Regions from separate parts of the Flexivirga lutea genome, predicted to be linked through region 3. Evidence: predicted binding sites of a transcription regulator. Region 3 holds the regulator's gene; each other region holds the start of a gene.
The links. Region 3 encodes LexA, which represses DNA repair genes until DNA is damaged. Its sites were predicted from a motif close to TCGAACANNTGTTCGA; they were not measured.
Positions count from the first base shown of each region.

Region 1: a site for LexA is predicted at 4,741-4,756, ahead of ACYVBN_RS07630 (HNH endonuclease signature motif containing protein). Genes of this name have one in related genera too.
Region 2: a site for LexA is predicted at 2,632-2,647, ahead of ACYVBN_RS13940 (HNH endonuclease signature motif containing protein). Genes of this name have one in related genera too.

Region 1 covers NZ_BAAGZB010000002.1:253,096-259,422, forward strand. The annotation lists gene ACYVBN_RS07610 (putative Ig domain-containing protein) at 1-726, shown strand, start outside; gene ACYVBN_RS07615 (M13 family metallopeptidase) at 903-2,849, opposite strand; gene ACYVBN_RS07620 (hydroxymethylglutaryl-CoA lyase) at 2,953-3,882, opposite strand; gene ACYVBN_RS07625 (YbaK/EbsC family protein) at 3,962-4,501, shown strand; gene ACYVBN_RS07630 (HNH endonuclease signature motif containing protein) at 4,773-6,008, shown strand.
Region 2 covers NZ_BAAGZB010000003.1:258,290-264,616, reverse strand. The annotation lists gene ACYVBN_RS13945 (PhoH family protein) at 1-849, opposite strand, end outside; gene ACYVBN_RS13940 (HNH endonuclease signature motif containing protein) at 1,170-2,552, opposite strand; gene ACYVBN_RS13935 (MFS transporter) at 2,913-4,295, opposite strand; gene ACYVBN_RS13930 (helix-turn-helix domain-containing protein) at 4,391-5,155, shown strand; gene ACYVBN_RS13925 (16S rRNA (uracil(1498)-N(3))-methyltransferase) at 5,156-5,893, opposite strand; gene dnaJ (molecular chaperone DnaJ) at 5,900-6,327, opposite strand, start outside.
Region 3 covers NZ_BAAGZB010000001.1:768,887-775,213, forward strand. The annotation lists gene ACYVBN_RS03690 (ComEC/Rec2 family competence protein) at 1-1,118, shown strand, start outside; gene ACYVBN_RS03695 (LysR family transcriptional regulator) at 1,134-2,054, opposite strand; gene ACYVBN_RS03700 (GOLPH3/VPS74 family protein) at 2,178-2,843, shown strand; gene ACYVBN_RS03705 (SIR2 family protein) at 2,867-3,712, shown strand; gene lexA (transcriptional repressor LexA) at 3,802-4,518, opposite strand; gene ACYVBN_RS03715 (hypothetical protein) at 4,839-5,297, shown strand; gene nrdR (transcriptional regulator NrdR) at 5,585-6,085, shown strand; gene ACYVBN_RS03725 (vitamin B12-dependent ribonucleotide reductase) at 6,194-6,327, shown strand, end outside.

The sequences.
Region 1 (6,327 bases), on a different contig from region 3:
ACCTCCGGTGTGTCCGTGACCAACCCGGGCAGTAAGAGCAGCCCGGTCAACACTGCGGCGTCGCTGCAGCTGGCCGCCAGCGGTGGCACTGCGCCATACAGTTGGAGCGCGAGCGGTCTGCCGACCGGCCTGTCGATCAACGGCTCCGGCCTGATCTCCGGCACGCCGACGGCGACGGGCACCTACACGGTCACCGCCACGGCGAAGGACTCGGCAGGTAAGACGGGGAGCACGACGTTCACCTGGACGATCACCGGCACCAGCGGCGGCTCGTGCTCCGGTCAGCTGGTCAAGAACTCCGGCTTCGAATCGGGGGCGGCCGGCTGGAGCGAGAGCAACAACCAGATCATCGGGCAGTGGGGCTCCTACGAGCCCACCCACGCCGGCTCGTATGACGCCTGGCTCGACGGCTACGGCCAGTCGCACACCGACACGCTGTCGCAGAGCATCGCGGTCCCGTCCGGTTGTCACGCCCAGCTGTCCTTCTACCTGCACGTCGACACCGACGAGTACGGTTCGACGCCGTACGACAAGCTGCAGGTGAAGGCCGGTTCGACGACGCTGGCGACCTACTCGAATGCGAACGCCGCGAGCGGCTACACCAAGCACGCGATCGACCTGTCGGCATACGCCGGCCAGACCGTGCAGCTCACCTTCACCGGCACGGAGGACGCCTCGCTGCAGACCTCCTTCGTGCTGGACGACGTGACGACAAACCTGTCGTGATGTCGTTGTCCTGAAACGCGATTCGGCCCGGTCGGCGTTCTGCCGACCGGGCCGGACTCGTCATCAGGCACTGATACCGGGCACCTCACCCGCGAAGTCGCGACCAATGCACACCGGATCGACACCGCCGGGCACCTCACCCGCGAAAGTCGCGAGCAATGCACGCCGGAAGCGGGTCAGAAGATGCGCACCTGCTCCTCCTCGTCGAGGTGCATGCCGTCGGACTCCGAAACGTCGAAGGCTGCGGCGAATTCGCGCAGGTTGCGTGCGACGTTCGCGCGCGCATCCGCCGGCGAGTGCGGGTCGATGGTGAGCAGTCGCTTGGCCTCCGCCTCACGCGCCTTGCCGCACCACACCTGCGCCCAGCCGAGGAAGAAGCGCTGCTCCGGGGTGAAACCGTCCAGCTCGGGCGACTCCTGGGTCTCCTGGGCGATCTGCAACGCCTTGTATCCGATCGTCAGGCCGCCCAGGTCGCCGATGTTCTCGCCGATGGTGAGGGCGCCGTTGATCTTGTTGCCCGGCGCGTCGCGGCCCTCGAGGTCGTTGAACTGCTCGATCAGCTTCTGCGACAACGCATCGAAACGCTTGCGATCGTCGTCGGTCCACCAGTCCACGAGGTTGCCGTCGCCGTCGTACCGCGATCCCTGGTCGTCGAAGCCGTGCCCGATCTCGTGACCGATCACACCGCCGATGCCGCCGTAGTTGACCGCGTCCTCCGCCTCGACGTCGAAGAAGGGCGGCTGCAGGATGGCGGCCGGGAAGACGATCTCGTTCATCACCGGCATGTAGTAGGCGTTGACCGTCTGCGGGGTCATGAACCACTCGTTCGAGTCGACCTCATCACCGACCCGGCGCAGCATCCGGTCCACCTCCCACGCGGTGGATGCCGCGATGTTGCCGATCAGGTCGTCCGCGCGGATCTCGATGTCGGAGTAGTCTTTCCACTCCTGCGGGTAACCGATCTTCGGCGTGAACTTCGCCAGCTTCTCCAGCGCCTTCGCGCGTGTCGTCTCGCTCATCCAGGACAGCGTCTCGAAGTCGCGGCGATAGGCCTCGACGAGGTTGGCGACCAGCTTCTCCATCCGCGCCTTCGCGTGCGGCGGGAAGTGTCGCTCGACATACAGCTGACCGGCGGCCTCGCCGATCAGCGACTCGACCAGAGAGACACCGCGCTTCCAGCGCTCACGGTTCTCGGGTATGCCGGACAGCGTGCGCCCGGCGAAGTCGAACCGCTCGTCCACCATCGCCTCGTGCAGGTATGGCGCCCGGTCCGACACCAGCCGCCAGGTGAGCCATGACTTCCAGGCATCCAGCGACTCTTCCGACAACGCCTCGGCGAATCCGGTGAGGAAGGAGGGCTGTTCGACGTTGACCGGATCGAGGATCCGCGCCTCTCCCCCGACGCCGTCCAGCCAGGCGTCCCAGTCCAGGCCCGGGGTGAGCTTCTCCAGCTCGGCACGGGAGAGCTTGTTGTAGGTCTTCACCGCGTCGCGCGCCGCCACCCGGTCCCAGTGTGCCTTGGCCAGGCGGGTCTCCAGCGCCATGATCGTGTCGGCCTGTCCGCCGTCCAGTCCCGCGAGCCCGAGCAGCCGGCCGATGTGCGCGACATACTGCTCTCGCACCTCGGCGTGCTCGTCCTCGCGATAGTAGGACTCGTCGGGTAGACCGATGCCGGCCTGCATGACGTAGAGGATGTTGTGCGCCGAATCCTTCGCATCGGCAATGGAATAGAAGCCGATGAAGGTGTCGACACCGCGGCGGCTGAGTTGCCCGCAGGCCCGCAGCAGATCCGAGGTCGACGCCACGGCTTCGATGATGGCCAGATCGTCGGCGAGGGCGTCGACGCCCGCCCTCTCGATGCGCTCGACGTCCATGAACGATGCGAAGAGGTCACCGACTTGGCGGCGCGGCGTGCCGGGCTCGGAGTCGGACTCGGCCGCTTCCTCGATCAGCGCGTGGACCGCCTCCTCCGCGCTCTCCCGGAGGCGATCGAAGGTGCCGTACCGGCCGCGGTCGGACGGGATCTCGGTCTTGTCGAGCCAGGTGCCGTTGACGTGCCCGAACAGGTCGTCCTGCGGCCGCACCGAGTGATCGAAGTTGTCGGTGATGAGACCAGACTTCATGGGTGAACTCCTCATTGCTGTTTGCGCCCGCGCGGACGTCTGACTGATACGTCGGACTGATGGTCAACCTACGCGCCGTCGCGCCGTGTGTCGTCCGGACCGCTCAACCCGCCAGCGCCTTCACCACTCGCGACGGCGACGGACGGCCCAGTTGTTCAGCCATCCAGACCGATGTTGCGACCAGCTTGTCCAGGTCGACACCGGTCTCGATGCCCAGACCTCGACACATCCACACCAGGTCCTCGGTGGCCAGGTTGCCGGTCGCCGACTTGGCGTAGGGGCAGCCGCCGAGGCCACCGGTGGAGGCGTCGACGACGCGCACGCCGTGACCGAGCGCGGTCACGGTGTTCGACAGCGCCTGCCCGTAGGTGTCGTGGAAGTGGACGCCGATGCGGTCAGTGCCGATCCCCTTGGCCTGCAACGCATCCAGCAGTGCGATGACATGACCCGGAGTGCCGACGCCGATGGTGTCGCCCAGGCTCAGCTGGTCGCACCCGAGGTCCATCAGCCTGCGGCAGACGTCCAACACCTGCTCGATCGGCACCGGGCCCTCCCACGGGTCTCCGAAGCACATCGAGACGTAGCCGCGCACCCACAGATCGGCGTCCTTGGCGCGCGCCACGACCGGCGCGAACATCCGCAGCGACTCCTCGACCGACCGGTTGAGGTTTTTGCGAGCGAAGGTCTCGGTCGCGGACCCGAAGACCGCGACCGCACCGACGCCCGCTGCGAGCGCGTTGTCCAGGCCGCGCTCGTTCGGCACCAGCACCGGTCGCTGGGCACCCTTGCCGAGGTCGCCCAGTCGTTCCATCAGCTCGGTCGCGTCGGCCAGCTGCGGAATCCACGACGGCGGCACGAACGACGTGAGCTCGACAGTCTCGAGCCCGGCGTCGATGATCCGCTCGATGAACTGTGCCTTCACCTCGGTCGGCACGACGGCCTTCTCGTTCTGCAGCCCGTCCCGCGCTCCGACCTCGTAGATGGTGATCGAGTCGGGCATAGTCGGCATCGACGCAACCTGTGGCAGCTCCATACCCTCATGGTCGCACCGTGTGACTTGCACCACGTATGGCGCCCTCGGCGTCACCTGTCGTCGCGCCTATCGTGGCGCCATGCCTGACACACCCGACGGACGCGGCACCCTCGACTGGCATGCAGCCGCCGATCGCACAGACCTACTCGCTGCGCCGGTCGCCGCCATGCTAGATGCGGTCCCGAGCCTGGAAGTCAGCGAAATCGACCCGACGCTCGCCGACACGGCGGAGTTCTGCGCGGCATACAGATCGGCGCCCGAACTGTCCGCCAACTGCGTGGTCGTCCTCGGCCGCCGCGGCGACGTCAGCAGGTATACCGCAGTGGTCGTGCTCGCCACCACGCGCGCCGACGTCAACAGAGCGGTACGCAAGTTCCTCGACGTGCGCAAATGCTCCTTTGCGCCGATGGACGACGCCGTACACCTGAGCGGCATGGAGTATGGCGGGATCACGCCGATCGGTCTGCCGGCCGACTGGCCGGTGCTGGTCGACGAGCAGGTCGCGAATGCACCGGCCGCAGTCGTCATCGGCTCAGGACTACGGGCCAGCAAGTGCCTTGCTCGGCCCGCTGAACTTGCCGCGCTGGCCGGTGCCGTGGTCGGCACCTTCGCAGGCTGACCGCAAGGCTCTGGCTCGCTCCACTGCACGACAGGGGGCGGCCCTGAGCATACAGAAATACCGAAATGTGTTCGATAAAATACTAGTCATTGACACGCTTCTCCGGTACCCTGTAAGTAGGCGAAAACGTCTATGGGGGAAGGGGATTCACGTCATGAGCATCGATCGTTCGACGGCGCCTAGTGCCCCGATTGCGGAGCCTGGTCGTGGGCCGGAAGTGCTCGCCATCTTGCAGTCCGCCGCACGCGTGTTGGACGAGGTACCGGGCGCCGTGCATCAGTTGGGCGAGGGCCAGGAGGGCGAGCTGATGACCGCCCTGCTGCGATTGCAGGGTCGGTCCGCGCAGGTGGCCACCCTTGTGGCCGCGGACGCTGTCCAGCGGGGCGTGTTGCTGAGGTCCGACGCGGCCAACACCGCACAATGGCTGGGCAAGCACATCGAGGGCGTTCCGGTGGAGCCCAAGACGGTGCGAGCGATGGCGTCGGTGGCAGATTCGTGCCGAGACCGGAAGAACACCGTCATCAAAGGGGCGTTGCTGGAGGGTGCATGTTCGGTGGAGTCGGCGCGGACCGCGTTGACGCAGGCGGACAAGGTCGGCCCCGTCATACCCACAGCAGAGCGCGACGAGGTGCTCGGCTGGTTCCTGCAGATCGACCCGGCCCTGGGGTCTGCGGGGTTGACGCAGCTGACTCGGCGGATCATCGCCCGGTTCGCACCCGACGAGCTGTCCAAGGACGACGAGAAACTCGAGCGGACCGAGTCACTGTCGTGGTCGACAACACCGACGGGGATGACCCGGGTGGTGGCCGAGTTGTCGCCGGCGAATGCGGCGATCTTCAAGGACGCGGTCACTGCGGGATCCGCGCCGCGCCCCGCGAAACCCGCTGATGACACTCCAGGCTCAGCGTTCGGGCTCGGCGGCTCAGACCATCAGTCGCAGGACAATCCGGTGCGAGATGAGCGATCTCCGGGCAAACGCCGCCTCGACGCGCTGATGGACCTGGTCGGCGCGGGTGCCCGTGCGGCAACCGGGGAAGGCACCCAGGCGGGTGCGGCGACGGTGCTGCTGACGATGGGTTTGGAGACATTGAGCAAGGGCCAGGGCGGCGCGACCACCACCGGTGGTGACACGGTGGATGCCGGCGCTGCTCGTAGGTTCGCCTGCTCGGCGGACCTGATCCCGGCCGTGCTCGGCGGACCGAGCGCCCCACTGGACGTTGGGCGTCGAGAACGGTTGGCAACCAAAGCAATCCGAGCCGCGGTGATCCTACGAGACGGTGGTTGCAGCTTCCCCGGATGCGACCGACCGCCCGGGTTCTGCGAGGTGCATCATGTCCGACCGTGGTGGGCCGGCGGCGAAACCTCGCTGACCAACTCGGCCCTGCTCTGTTGTCGGCATCACCAGGTCGTGCACCGTCAGGGCTACACCGCAGTCGTCGAACTCGACGGTGTGCGCTGGGACCTGACACCTGGCCGGATGCCTGGCCACCACACCGCAGCAGCCTGAGGACGACCCCGAACGCAACTCTGTCCAACGGATCGTCCGTGTCATTCGCGTCGGGATGACGCACCCTTCGCCGCAGATGCGTGCGCCTTGGCTGGCAGGGCGCCGCCTCTTCCCTGCGCCGTGCTTCCATCCTGGGGTACATCCAGTTGTCTGTGTAGGTGAGTTTGGAGAGCATTTGTCGATGAGTCTCGACAGCACTTGGAACGAGCCCGGCAGCAGAAATGTCGGTGAGTTTCGAGAGCACTGACAGCCACTGCTGGGCCAAGCCTTCGGAGCACACCGATGTGGCTGCTGCCTGTCACTCACCATCGTCGCCGCA
Region 2 (6,327 bases), on a different contig from region 3:
GCCGAAGCCGAGCCGGGTGAGGAACATCTTCATCTGTTCCGCCGAGGTGTTCTGGGCCTCGTCGAGGATGATGAACGCGTCGTTGAGGGTCCGTCCGCGCATGTACGCCAGCGGCGCCACCTCGATGGTGCCGGCGGCCATCAGCCGTGGGATGGAGTCGGGGTCGATCATGTCGTGCAGGGCGTCATACAACGGCCGCAGGTAGGGGTCGATCTTGTCGTTGAGCGTGCCGGGCAGGAAGCCCAGCCGCTCCCCGGCCTCGACCGCCGGCCGGGTGAGGATGATCCGGTTGATCTGCTTGGCCTGCAGCGCGGCGACCGCCTTGGCCATCGCCAGGTAGGTCTTGCCGGTGCCGGCCGGGCCGATGCCGAAGACCACGGTGTGCTCGTCGATGGCGTCGACGTATTCCTTCTGCCCCAACGTCTTCGGCCGGATGGTGCGACCGCGGTTGCTGACGATGTTCATCGTCAACACATCCGCCGGACGCTCGCGGGTCCGTGCCCGCAGCATGCCGATCGAGCGCTCGACGGCGTCACGGTTGAGCTGTTGGCCCGCGTCCAGCACCGTCAGCAGCTCGTCGAGCAGTTCCTCGACCAGTGCCATGTCGGCGGGCGGGCCGGCCAGGTGGAAGACGTTGCCCCGCACGTGGATGGTCAGCTTCGGGAAGGCCCGCTCCATGGTGCGTAGCAACTCGTCGCGCGGCCCGAGGAGCGTCACCATCGACACGTCCGGCGGAACCTCGATGGTGTGCTGGGCGTGCACGTCGCCCGGTGCGCCGGGGTCGGTGCCGGTGTTGTCGGCCGACCGCTTCAGCGACCCGGGCTGAGGATCATGATCATCACTTGTCATCGTGCGTCCCATTCTACGGGCGATGACCGACGCCTTCGAATCGTTTGCTGCCCGATCGCCCCGTAGGACCCATCGGTCCGCCGAGAAGACCTCGCTCTCGTATCTCCGCGACAGAGCCCCGTCACCGCTCGAGCTTGCTCATGCCGATCGGCAGTGCGCTCCACCACGTCGCCAATCCACTGATCGTTGCAGACGGCGGAACTCCCCTGCCGCATGAGTCGTGCCGGGAGCTCGTTGCGGTCGCCGATCGACCACCGGGAAGGCAGATCGACGACGCGGACCGCTCCGAATGTCACCACAGCCCTCTTGCGCCTCAAGGCTCAGGCTGCCGCGGTGTGGTGGCCGGGCATCAGGCCGGGTGTGAGGTCCCAGTGCACGCCGTCGGGTCGGATCTCGGCCAGGTAGCCCTGCCGGTGCACGGTGCGGTGATGCCTGCCGCACAACAATGCCGAGTCGGTCAGGCAGGTGTGGCCGCCGGCCCACCAAGGGGTGACGTGGTGGACTTCGCAGAACCCGGGTGGCCGGTCGCAGCCGGGGAAGGTACACCCGTGATCGCGCAGGATCACCGCGGCCCGGATGGCCTTGGTGGCCAGGCGTTGTCGCCGTGCGACGTCCAGGGGTCGGCTGGGACCGCCGAGGACGGCGGGGATGAGGTCGGCGGTGCAGGCGAACCGCCGCGCCGCGCCCGCATCGATCACGTCGCCGGTGCTGGTGTGCGCGGGGCCGCTGCCGTGGGTGAGGGTGTCCAACCCGATGGTCAGCAACACTGTCGCGGCACTGGCTTGCACACCGTCCCCCGCCGCGGCACGGGCGCCGGCACCGACCAGGTCCATCAGCGCGTCCGCCCGACGCTTGCCCGCCGAGCGTTCATCACGCACCGGCTCACCCGAACCTGCGGACGGATCGAAGGCTTCGGATGTGTCGGCGCCGCCGAGGCCGAAGACGGCACCCGACCCGTGACCCGTGCTGGCATCGGGTTTCGCCGGATCGGGCGCGGACTTGGCGTTGATCGCTTCCTTCAGAATGGCCGCGTTCGCCGGCGACAACTCGGCCACCAGCCGGGTCATCCCGGTCGGTGTCGTCGACCACGACAGCGTCTCGGTGTCGTCGAGCTTCTCGTCGTCGTCGGAGAGCTTGTCCGGGGCGTAACAGGCCAGGATCTCCCGTGTCAGCCGGGTCAGACCGGCACACCCCAGCGAAGAGTCCACCTGCAGGAACCAGCCCAACACCTCGTCACGGTCGGCGATCGGGATCACCGGCCCCACCTTGTCCGCCTGCGTCAGGGCGGTCCGTGCCGATTCGACCGAGCACGACCCGTCTCGAAGAGCCTGGCCGATGACAGTGTTCTTCCGCGCCCGGCACGCGTCCGCGACAGCGGCCATCGTCCGCACCGTCTTCGGCTCGACCGGGACATCGCCGACATGAGCGCCCAACCATTGGGCCGTGGTGGCCGCGTCCGACCGGTCGACCGCGCCTCGTTCGGCCGCGTCTGCGGCCACCAGGGTGACCAGCTGCGCGGACCGGCCCTGCAGCCGCAACAGCGTCGCCACCAGTTCGTCCTCCTGGTCGCCGCCCACCTGGTGCACCGCACCCGGCACCTCGTCCAACACGACCGCTGCCGCCTGCAACACCGCCAGCACTTCCGGGCCACGCCCAGGCTGCGCGACCAAGGCAGCATCCACCACTGAATCATGGATGCTCATGGCGTGAATCCCCCTGGCCTGTCTGTGTTTTCGTCTACCCACAGGATACCGGAGTGCACTGACAACGGCTAGTATTTCATCGAACACATTTCTGATTAACTGGTTGACTGTCTGCCGGGCGTCCGCAGTCGCCAGGCTCCGATGGGGGCGTGGTCTCGATACGCCTCCCTCGCTCCGCTCCTCCGGCACTCGACCGACGCACGTTTCCGCACGTGCCCTTCGAGACGCTCGCTCGTCCCTCACGAACTCCTCAGGGCGCGAGCTCGGCCACACAGCTTCTGGCGGATTCGGGCGCTGATCTCGATACGCTCCTCCGCTTCGCTCCCCCGCTACTCGATCGACGCTGTGCCGCTTCTCCCGCTACTCGATCGGCTTCGTTCGTCGGCCTGCCGCCAGCCACATCGCGAGCAGCCAGACGCCGGCACCGACGACGAAGCACCACGCCATACGACAGGTGGCGCCGGGTGCAGTGACGGAGCCGGCGATCGCACCGAACAACCCCACCCCGAACGACGTTCCGGTTTGCCGGGCGGCGTTGTTCAGGCCGCCCACCACCCCCGCTGCGCTCGGCGCTGCTGCCACCGACGTCGCGACCAGCGGCATCACCAGCATGCCGAGCGCCACGCCCGCGAGCAGCATCCCGGGGACCAGGGGCAGCAGCGCGTGCGGTGCGCGCCATACCGCGAGCGCCAGCGACAGTTCGCCGAGCACGCCGACGACGAACCCGGCGCGGATCAGCCGAACGGGACGGATCCGCACCATCCGCCGGCGCGCCAGCAACGGCACGAGTGTCAGCGGCGCGAACATCGGCAGTGTCGCCAGGCCGGCGGAGAAGGCGTCCCTGCCTTGCACCGTCTGGAGCAGGAAGGCCAGCACCAGCAGGGAACCGTTCCCGACGAGGTTCATCCCGAGCGATCCGGCAGACGCCCGCAGCAACTCGCGGTTGCGCCACAGCTCACGCGGCACCATCGGCGCCGCGGCGCGTCGCTGCCCGACCACGAACGCCGTTCCGCTTGCGCCGGCCGCCGCCACGAGGAGCAATCCGACCGGACTGGTCCCTGCGCGGCCGAGTTCGATGAGTCCGGCGATCGCGCATCCCAGGCTCGCGGTCGAGGTCACCGCGCCGAACCGGTCGAGCGGCCGCTGCTGGGTCCGGCCGCGCGGCAACGTGACCGCACCCACCGTTGCCGCGACCACGACGGGCGCATTGATCAGGAAGATCAGGCGCCAACTGCCGACGCCGATGAGCGCGCCACCGACCAGCGGCCCGAGCGCGACCGCCGAGCCCGAGACACCGGACCACACGGCGATCGCCCGAGCCCGTTCGTCCGGGTGCTCCCAGATCGCGGTGATGAGCGACAGACTGGCCGGCAACATCGCCGCTGCACCAACGCCCTGCACCACCCGGCCGGTCACCAGCACCGGGAGCGTCGATGCCGCCGCACATCCGATCGAGCCCATGCCGAAAGCCACCAGCCCCACGACGAACGCACGACGCGCGCCCCACCGATCGGCGCCGGTTCCCGCAGTCAGCAACAACGCCGCGAGCGGCACCGTGTAGCCGTCGACCACCGCCTGCGCGCCGGCCGTGCCGCCGCCCATGCCCCGCTCGATGCTGGGCAGCGCGACGTTGACGATCGACACGTCGAGCAATACCAGGAACATCGACGAGCACAGGATGAGCAGGCTGCGGCCACGCCCGCCCTGCGCCGTGCCGGCCGGTGCGGATTCCGTCGTCGTCATACGCACCAGCCTGCGCCGTGAACCTTCGGCGCTCACCGAACCGTGCAGCGGACGCTTCGGTGGCCGGCGAAACGTCCGGCGGCGAGAATGGCGACATGACCGGGAAGCAGCAGCGGGACGTCGCGGACGTGGCCGCGGCCTTCGCCGACCGTGCTCGGGCACGGATGATCGGCGCACTGATCGACGGGCGGCGCCTGCCCGCGTCGCGCCTGGCGACGGAGGCCGGGGTCAGCGCCGCGACCACCAGCGGTCACCTGCGGCGGATGCTCGATGCCGGGATCGTCCAGGTGGAGGTGAGTGGTCGGCACCGCTTCTACTATCTGGCCGACGCGCAAGTGGCCGCCGCTTATGAGGCGTTGATCGCGATGACCCCGCTGCCCCCGATCACCTCGCTGCGGACGGGCACCCGGATGGCACGGCTGCGCACGGCGCGCACCTGTTACGACCACTTCGCCGGCCGGCTCGGTGTCGCGATCACCGCCGCCCTGATCGACACGGGTGTGCTGCACGCCCTCGACGCACACGCCGACACCCGCCGCCGGGTCGGCGACCGCCTGTCGGCACCGGTCCCGGCCGATCGCTTCGAGCTCGGGCCCGGAGCGCAGGACCACCTGGCGTCCTGGGGCGTGGATCTCGCGGCGGTCGAGGCCCTCAACCGGCCGACGCTGCGCTTCTGCCTGGACTGGACGGAGCAGCGCGAGCACCTGGCCGGCGCGCTCGGTGCGGCCATCCTGTCCGCCGCGCGGGACCGTGCCTGGGTCTGCGACGGTCCGCGCCCGCGCGAACTCGCGCTGACCTCGGCCGGCGCGGCCGGCTTCGCGCGGCTGGCGCCGGCGATCTCGCAGGAGTTGGCCGGCTGATCACCAGCGGCTGCGGGCCAACAGGACCGCGAGCGCTGTCGGGCCGGCGTTGGACGCACGCAGCACCGTCGGCCCGAGGCGTATGGCGCGAGCGCCGACCGCCTCGAACGCCGTCAGTTCGTCGGGGCTGATCCCGCCCTCAGGCCCGACCACGACGACGACTTCTCCTGCAGGCACGTCGAATTCGCCGATCGCGACGTCCGCCTCCTCGTGGAGTATGACGACGGCGTCGGCATCCTGCAGGCGTGCCGGTGCGCTCCGGCTGGTCACCAGCGGCTCGACGTCCGGCACGGTCGGGCGGCGTGACTGTTTGCTGGCCGAGACGACCAGTGATTCCCATTTCGCGTGCGCCTTGTCCGCTTTGGCGCCGCGCCACTGGACGATGCTGCGATCGGCCTGCCACGGGATGACCGCGTCCACGCCGAGCTCGGTCGAAGCCTCGACGGCTTGCTCGTCACGGCCACCCTTGGCCAGCGCCTGCATGAGCACGAAACGGGTTGCCGGACGGTGGGATTCGCGAAGAGTCGCGATCTGCACGGTCAAGCCGTTCCGGGCTGCGGCGACGATCGGGCCCTCGGCGACCCGGCCCGATCCGTCCGCCACCTGCACGGTCTCGCCGACCGCCAGGCGGCTGACCACCACGGCGTGCCGTGCCTCGTCACCGCTGACCGTGACGGTGCCGCCGACGGCGGCTGCGTGCAGCGCACCGACGGTCGCGAAGAAGAGGCGTGCGGTCACCGGCGGCTACTTGGCCTGGAAGGCGTCCCGCAGTTTGCCGAACAGCCCCTTCTCGACCCGGCCGAAGCGCGCCTCCGGGCGCTCCTCGCCACGCTCCTTGGCCAGCAGCCGCAACAGCTCCTCCTGCTGCGGGTCGAGTTTGGTGGGCACCCGCACATTGGCGTGGACCAGCAGGTCCCCGCGGACCTGCGAGCGCAGGTGCGTCACCCCGAGACCGCGCAGCGTGATGACGTCACCCGGCTGGGTGCCCTGCGGGATCTCGACATCACGCTCGCCGTCGAAGGTGTCCAGCGGCAGCGCGGTGCCGAGCGCTGCAGCGGTCATCGGCAGTTCGACCGAACAGTGCAGGTCGTCGCCGCGTCGCTGGAAGGTCGGGTGCTTGCGCACCCGCACCTCGACGTAGAGGTCACCCGCTGGGCCGCCGGCGGAGCCGA
Region 3 (6,327 bases):
TGGTGGCACCGGCGACGATGTGCGGCGTGCTCACCGTGCTGGTCGCACCGGTCAGCGTCGAGCTGGCCCGTCTTCCGGCCTGGCTGGCCGCTGCGCCGACGCAGGGCATCGCCTGGATCGCGCACAGCTGTGCCCGCGTGCCGCTCGGCACGGTGCCGTGGCTGGGCGGCGCCGGCGGTGCGGTGTTGCTGGCGGCGCTGACGCTCGTGGCGCTCTGCACCGGCACGTGGCTGTTGCGCACGCTGTGGGTGCGGCCCTATCTGGCCGGCGCCGGAGCCGTCCTGGCAGCAGCGGCGTGGGCGCCGACGCCGATCAACGGTTGGCCGCCCCCGGGCTGGGTCTACGTCGCGTGCGATGTCGGGCAGGGCGACGGCGGGGTGCTGGCCGCCGGCCCAGGGCATGCGGTGGTCGTGGACACCGGCCCCGAACCGGCCGCGATGGATCAGTGCCTGGACCGGCTGCAGGTCCGTGTCATCGACGCGGTCGTCCTCACCCACTTCCACGCCGACCATGTCGGCGGGCTGTCGGCCGTCTTCGACGGGCGTTCGGTGCACGCGCTCTACGCCACGCCGGTCTCCTCGTTGGCGCCCTCCGGCGGTGATGAGGAGGCGAGCGAGGAGCCACTGGTGCGTGCGGTGGCCGCGCAGCATCAGCTGGCGGTGCAGTCACTGGCCACCGGCGACGTGTTGGACATCGGCGCCGTCCACGCGCTCGTTCTCGGCCCGACCCGCGTGATCCGCGCTGGTTCGGTGCAGAACAACGCCAGCATCGTGCTCGACGTGCGCACGCGAGGTCTGCGCCTGCTGATGACCGGTGACATCGAGCGGGAGGCCGCCGCCCTCATCCTGGCGCAGTTGCGCCGGCTGCCGGCGGCGCCGCCGATCGACGTGTTCAAGGTCCCACACCATGGATCGGCCAACCAGGACGCCGACCTCGAGCGCGCGGTGCGCGCGCCCATCGCGGTGATCAGTGTGGGAGCACACAACGACTACGGCCATCCTGCGCCGCGCACGCTCGACCTGTTGCGCGACAGCGGCTCGACGGTCGAGCGCACGGACCGGGGCGGGGACGTGGCGATCGTCGCGCGCGACGGTGTGCCGCTGGTCGCCCGGCCCTGACGAGCCACCCGGTGCTCAGGAGCAGACGTTCTTGGACCGCGCTGCCTCGCACAGGGCGTCCAGGGTGGCCGACACCGCAGGCACGCGTTGCAGGTCCGGCGTGGTGACGGCATACACCGCCCGGCGTGACGCCGGATCCATCGGCACCGTGACGACACCCGGATTGCCGGCGGAGCGGCGGATCAGGTCCGGCACCAGCGCGACCCCGAGGCCCTCGGAGACCAGCCCGAGCACGGCGACGTAGTCCTCGGTCTCGAACGCGACGTCGGGATTGAATCCGGCCCGCTCGGCCAATGACAACAGGTGGCCACGACAGCGCGGGCAGCCGGCGATCCAGGGCTCACTCGCCAGGTCGGCGAGCTTGACCTTCCGGGACTTCGCCTTCGGGTGGTCCAGCGGCAGCGCGAGCCGCACCTCGTCGTCGAGCAGTTTGCGGGTGACGAAGGAGTCGATGTCCTCCTCGCCGCGTGCCAGGTCGGTGCCCTCATAGGCGAACGCCACCGCCACGTCGCACTCCCCGGAGCGGAGCGCGGCCAGGGATTCGGGCGGCTCGGCCTCGGTGAAACTCACCTGCACGTCGGGGAACCGTTGCTTGACCAGCGCCAGCGCTCGCGGCACCAGCGTCGAGGAGGAGGAGGGAAAGGCCATCAACCGCACGCGGCCCGCCCGCAGGCCCGCGATCGCCGCCACCTCCGACTCGGCAGCATCCAGTGCTGCCAGCACCGGGCTGGCGTGCCGCGCCAGCACCTGGCCCGCCTCGGTGAGCCGCACACTGCGACCCAGCCGCTCGACCAGGACGGTGCCGGTGCGGTCCTCGAGGCGACGGACCATCTGCGAGATGGCCGGCTGTGAATAGCCCAGCGAGGCGGCCGCGGCGGTGAAGCTGCCGTGGTCGCTGATGGCCTTGATGACCCTGAGTCCCGCCGCATCGATCATGATCACGAGGATAACAGCGGGTTATCCACAGGGACGAATTTTCCGTGATTGCTAATCCTTGCGACGGAGTTTGTCCGTCCGCGGATGGATCTGTGGCGAGCGTGTGCGACGTACTGTCGGTGAATGCTGATCTGTGCGGAACTTCTGCTCATGGCGACCAGCCCCGAGGGTGGCCGGCTGACCGGACACGCTCCACTCGATCTGGCACTCTCCGGGGCGGTGCTGTGCGAGCTGGCGGCATACGAGCGGGTTGCGGTGCAGGGCGGCCGGCTCGTGGTCATCGATGGCCGGCCCGGGGGCGACCCCCTGCTCGATCACGCGCTGGCCGTGTTCGTGCAGAAGGCGGGCAAGAAACCGGAACGCGCACTGCCCGCGCTGGCCAAGGGGATGGCCGACCGCGTCTACCACCGGCTGGTCGCCGACGGCGCGGTCCGGCACCAGCCGGGAGGGTTCCTGCGCCCCGAGAAGCATCCGGTCGTCGACCTGGCTGCTCGCGCGACCCTGCTGGACGCCGCCGGACGCGTCCTCGCCGGCACCGCCCGGCCGGATCTGCACACCGGGTCCACGGTCGCACTCCTCGGCGCCGCCGACGCGGTGACCAAGGTGTATGACGCCCGGCAGTTCGGCGTCTCAGGGCGGGAGCTGACCAGACGTGCCAAGGCGGTGGGCGAGCAGGACTGGACCGCGGGCGCGGCGGCGGCGGCGATCAAGAGTGCACAGGCGGCCACGAACGCTGCCCTGATCGCTGCCACCACCGCTGCCACGAGTGCCGCGATCGCGGGTAGTTGAACCGATGTGAGAGCTTTGCCGTTGTGGTGGCCCGCGATCTGACAACCGACCTGACAGCCCTGGCCGAGTTGGTCGCCGGCGGTGGGGTGCTGGCGCTGACCGGCGCGGGGCTGTCCACCGACTCGGGGATCCCCGATTACCGGGGCGCTGACGGCAAGCGCCGTTTCCAGCCGATGACGGCTCAGGAACTGCTCGCCAGCCCCGCCGCGCGGCGGCGTTACTGGGCCCGTTCGTATGTCGGCTGGCCGCGTTTCGCGGCGGCCGAGCCCAACGACGGCCATCGTGCCGTGGCCGCGCTGCAACACGCCGGATTGGTCGGTCCGGTGATCACCCAGAACGTGGACGGACTGCACCAGGCGGCCGGTGCCCGGAACGTGGTCGAGTTGCACGGCAGCCTGACGCACGTGGTCTGCGTGCACTGCGGCGAACGCTACGAACGCTCGACGGTCGACGCCTGGCTGCAGTTGGCCAACCCCGACTTCGACCGGTCGGCGGACGGTCCGTTGCGACCCGATGGGGACGTGGCGATCGCCGAGTCACTGATCGGCGGATTCCGACTGGTGCATTGCGTCGTCTGCGGTTCGGACCTGCTGAAACCCGACGTGGTGATGTTCGGCGAATCCGTGCCCAAGCCTCTGGTGGAGCGTTGCTTCGCGCAGGTCCACGCGGCACGTGCGGTCCTGGTGCTCGGCTCGTCCCTGGCCGTGATGTCGGGCTATCGATTCATCCGCCGCGCCGTCCGGGAGCGCATCCCGGTCGCCGTGGTCACCCATGGCTGGACGCGCGCGACCGACGAGGAGGTGTCGGTGCGCGTCGATGCACCGCTGGGTGAGACGTTGACGGCGCTCGCCGCCGCGCTGACCGGCTGAGCTGTTCCGATCCACGCCTCACACGAAGATCGGGGGCCGCCGCGACGTATGCGGAGGAACGCAGCGGGGGAGAAACGTGGTGGGGTGGTCTAGACCCGGCGCAGGACCGCGGTGACCTTGCCCAGGATCGTCGCATCGTCACCGTCGATCGGGTCGTAGGCGTCGTTGTGCGGCATCAGCCACACCTTGCCCCGGGTGCGCTTGAACGTCTTGACCGTCGCCTCGTTGTCGAGCATCGCCGCCACGATGTCGCCGTTGGTCGCCGTGGGCTGCTGGCGCACCACGACCCAGTCGCCGTCGCAGATCGCCGCATCGACCATCGAGTCGCCGACGACCTTCAACAGGAAGAGGTCACCTTCGCCCACGATCTGCTTGGGCAGCGGGAAGACGTCTTCCACGACCTCCTCGGCGAGGATCGGACCGCCCGCAGCGATCCGCCCCACGACGGGGATGTATGACGCCTCGGGTCGTGCGTCGCCCAGCCCGGTCTCGTCGACGCCCGACTCCTCGGCGCTGCGTACGCTCGAGCCGCCGCGGTAGCCGCGGGTGTCGGTGCCGTCCGGGTCGATGACCTCCATGGCTCGGGGGCGGTTGGGGTCGCGGCGCAGGTAACCCTTGCGCTCCAACATCGTCAATTGGTGCGCCACCGAGCTGGGACTGGTCAGGCCGACCGCGTCCCCGATCTCGCGCAGGCTCGGCGGGTAGCCGCGCCGGTCCACGGAATTGCGGATCACCTGCAGCACCTTGCGCTGCCTGGTGGTCAGGCTCTCTCCGGCGCGATCGGGAAGTTCGTGCACCTGTGCCATCGCTGTCATCTCCTCCTCGGCGAACAGTTCGCTCGAAGCGGCCGGCGAGCGTCCGTGCGGACCGTGGTCCGTGCGGTGAGTGGGTGCTGGATGTGGAGCTGGATCGGCGCCGGCTGTCGGTGCTCGGTGCTTGCCTTGGCTTCGTGAAAACAGCGTATGGGTTTCGGACACAGTTTCCAAACATCTGTACGACGCGTGTCTCGACGATGTCGAACGTCCGTGCTATACATCCGACAGGTGTCCGATCGCACGCTTGTTCGGGCCAGGTCCGTCGCAGGGACGGTGCGCATCCGGTCGCGCCGAGGTTTCAGGAGGAAGAGATGAGTGCAGTGGCACCGTGGGACGTCATGGTCGACCCGCCGGCCGATCGAGCCCCCGAGCCCCCCGAGGTCCCCGAGGGCCGTGGGCGTCGTCGGCACCTGCGGGTGGTTCCGACCGGCCAGGCGGCCAGCGGCGGTGGCGAGCGGGTCGGCGTCCGTGTCGACGCGGCGGATGGCGCAAGCGGGCTGCGGTTGACGGCCCGCGGTCGCCGGTTGCTGGTGGCGCTCGTCGCTGTGGTCATGCTGGTGGGCGGGGGAGCGGCGGCCCGCGCCTGGGCCACCACCTCCGCGCCGGTGACGCACACCGTCACCGTCCACGACGGCGAGACGCTGTCCGAGGTGGCGCACCGCGCCTACCCGTCGATGCCGGTCGCCGACGCGGTCACCAAGGTGGCCCTGGCCAACGACCTCAACGGCCTGCAGGTGGTGGCCGGACAGCAGCTGCGGTTGCCGCGCTGAGTGATTGCAGCGGTGTCCGTGCGCCGCCCCGGTGAGGGACGTGACGCGCGGGTTCCAGGCGCCTGACCAGGGCGTTTCGCGGCATGGCGGACGGCTCTTGCACTTGTGGTGGGACCGGCCTAAGATCCCTATATCTAGTAGTTACACCGATGGGATTCGTCCACATCTAGTCCACATGCCAGAGCGCGTTGTCCCCAGATCGTCCACCGTTCACCCACAGCTTCGTCCACAGGGTGCGGGTCCGTGGCGGCGCATCGTGGGCGGCGTTCCCGGGAGAGGAGTCGACCGTGCATTGTCCGTTCTGCCGTCATGACGACAGTCGCGTCGTCGACAGTCGCACGAGCGAGGACGGCACCTGCATCAAGCGTCGCCGGCAGTGTCCCGACTGCGGTAAGCGCTTCTCGACGACCGAGACTGCGAGCCTCACCGTCGTCAAGCGCTCGGGTGCCAGCGAGCCGTTCAGCCGCCAGAAGGTTTTGGTCGGTGTGCGCAAGGCATGCCAGGGCCGCCCGGTCAGCGAGGACCAACTCGCGCTGCTCGCGCAGGAGGTCGAGGAGTCGATCCGCGCCCAGGGGGCGGCCGAGATCGACGCGCACGACGTGGGTCTGGCGATCCTCGGCCCGCTGCGCAGCCTGGACGAGGTCGCCTATCTGCGTTTCGCCTCGGTCTACCAGGCCTTCGACGACCTCGAGGACTTCGAGGCCGCCATCGCGCTGCTGCGTGCCGAACGTCCGGCGACGGGCGTGGAGCCAGATCACGCCGCGGGCCGCGAACCCGCCGGCGACTGAGGCACGTTCCACGTCAGTCCGCAGCACCACGGCAACACCACTCACCACACAGCAACAACACATCCCGCAGCACAGTCGACCGCCTTCGGGCGGGAAAGGAAGTTGGACATGACCGACACGGCAGACGCGGGCTCGAAGGCGCGACGCGGCAGCGGCGCGCGCAAGGGCCTGACCGTCGAGCGCATCTTCACCACGCCCGGGGTGCACCCCTATGACGAGGTCACCTGGGAGCGGCGCGATGT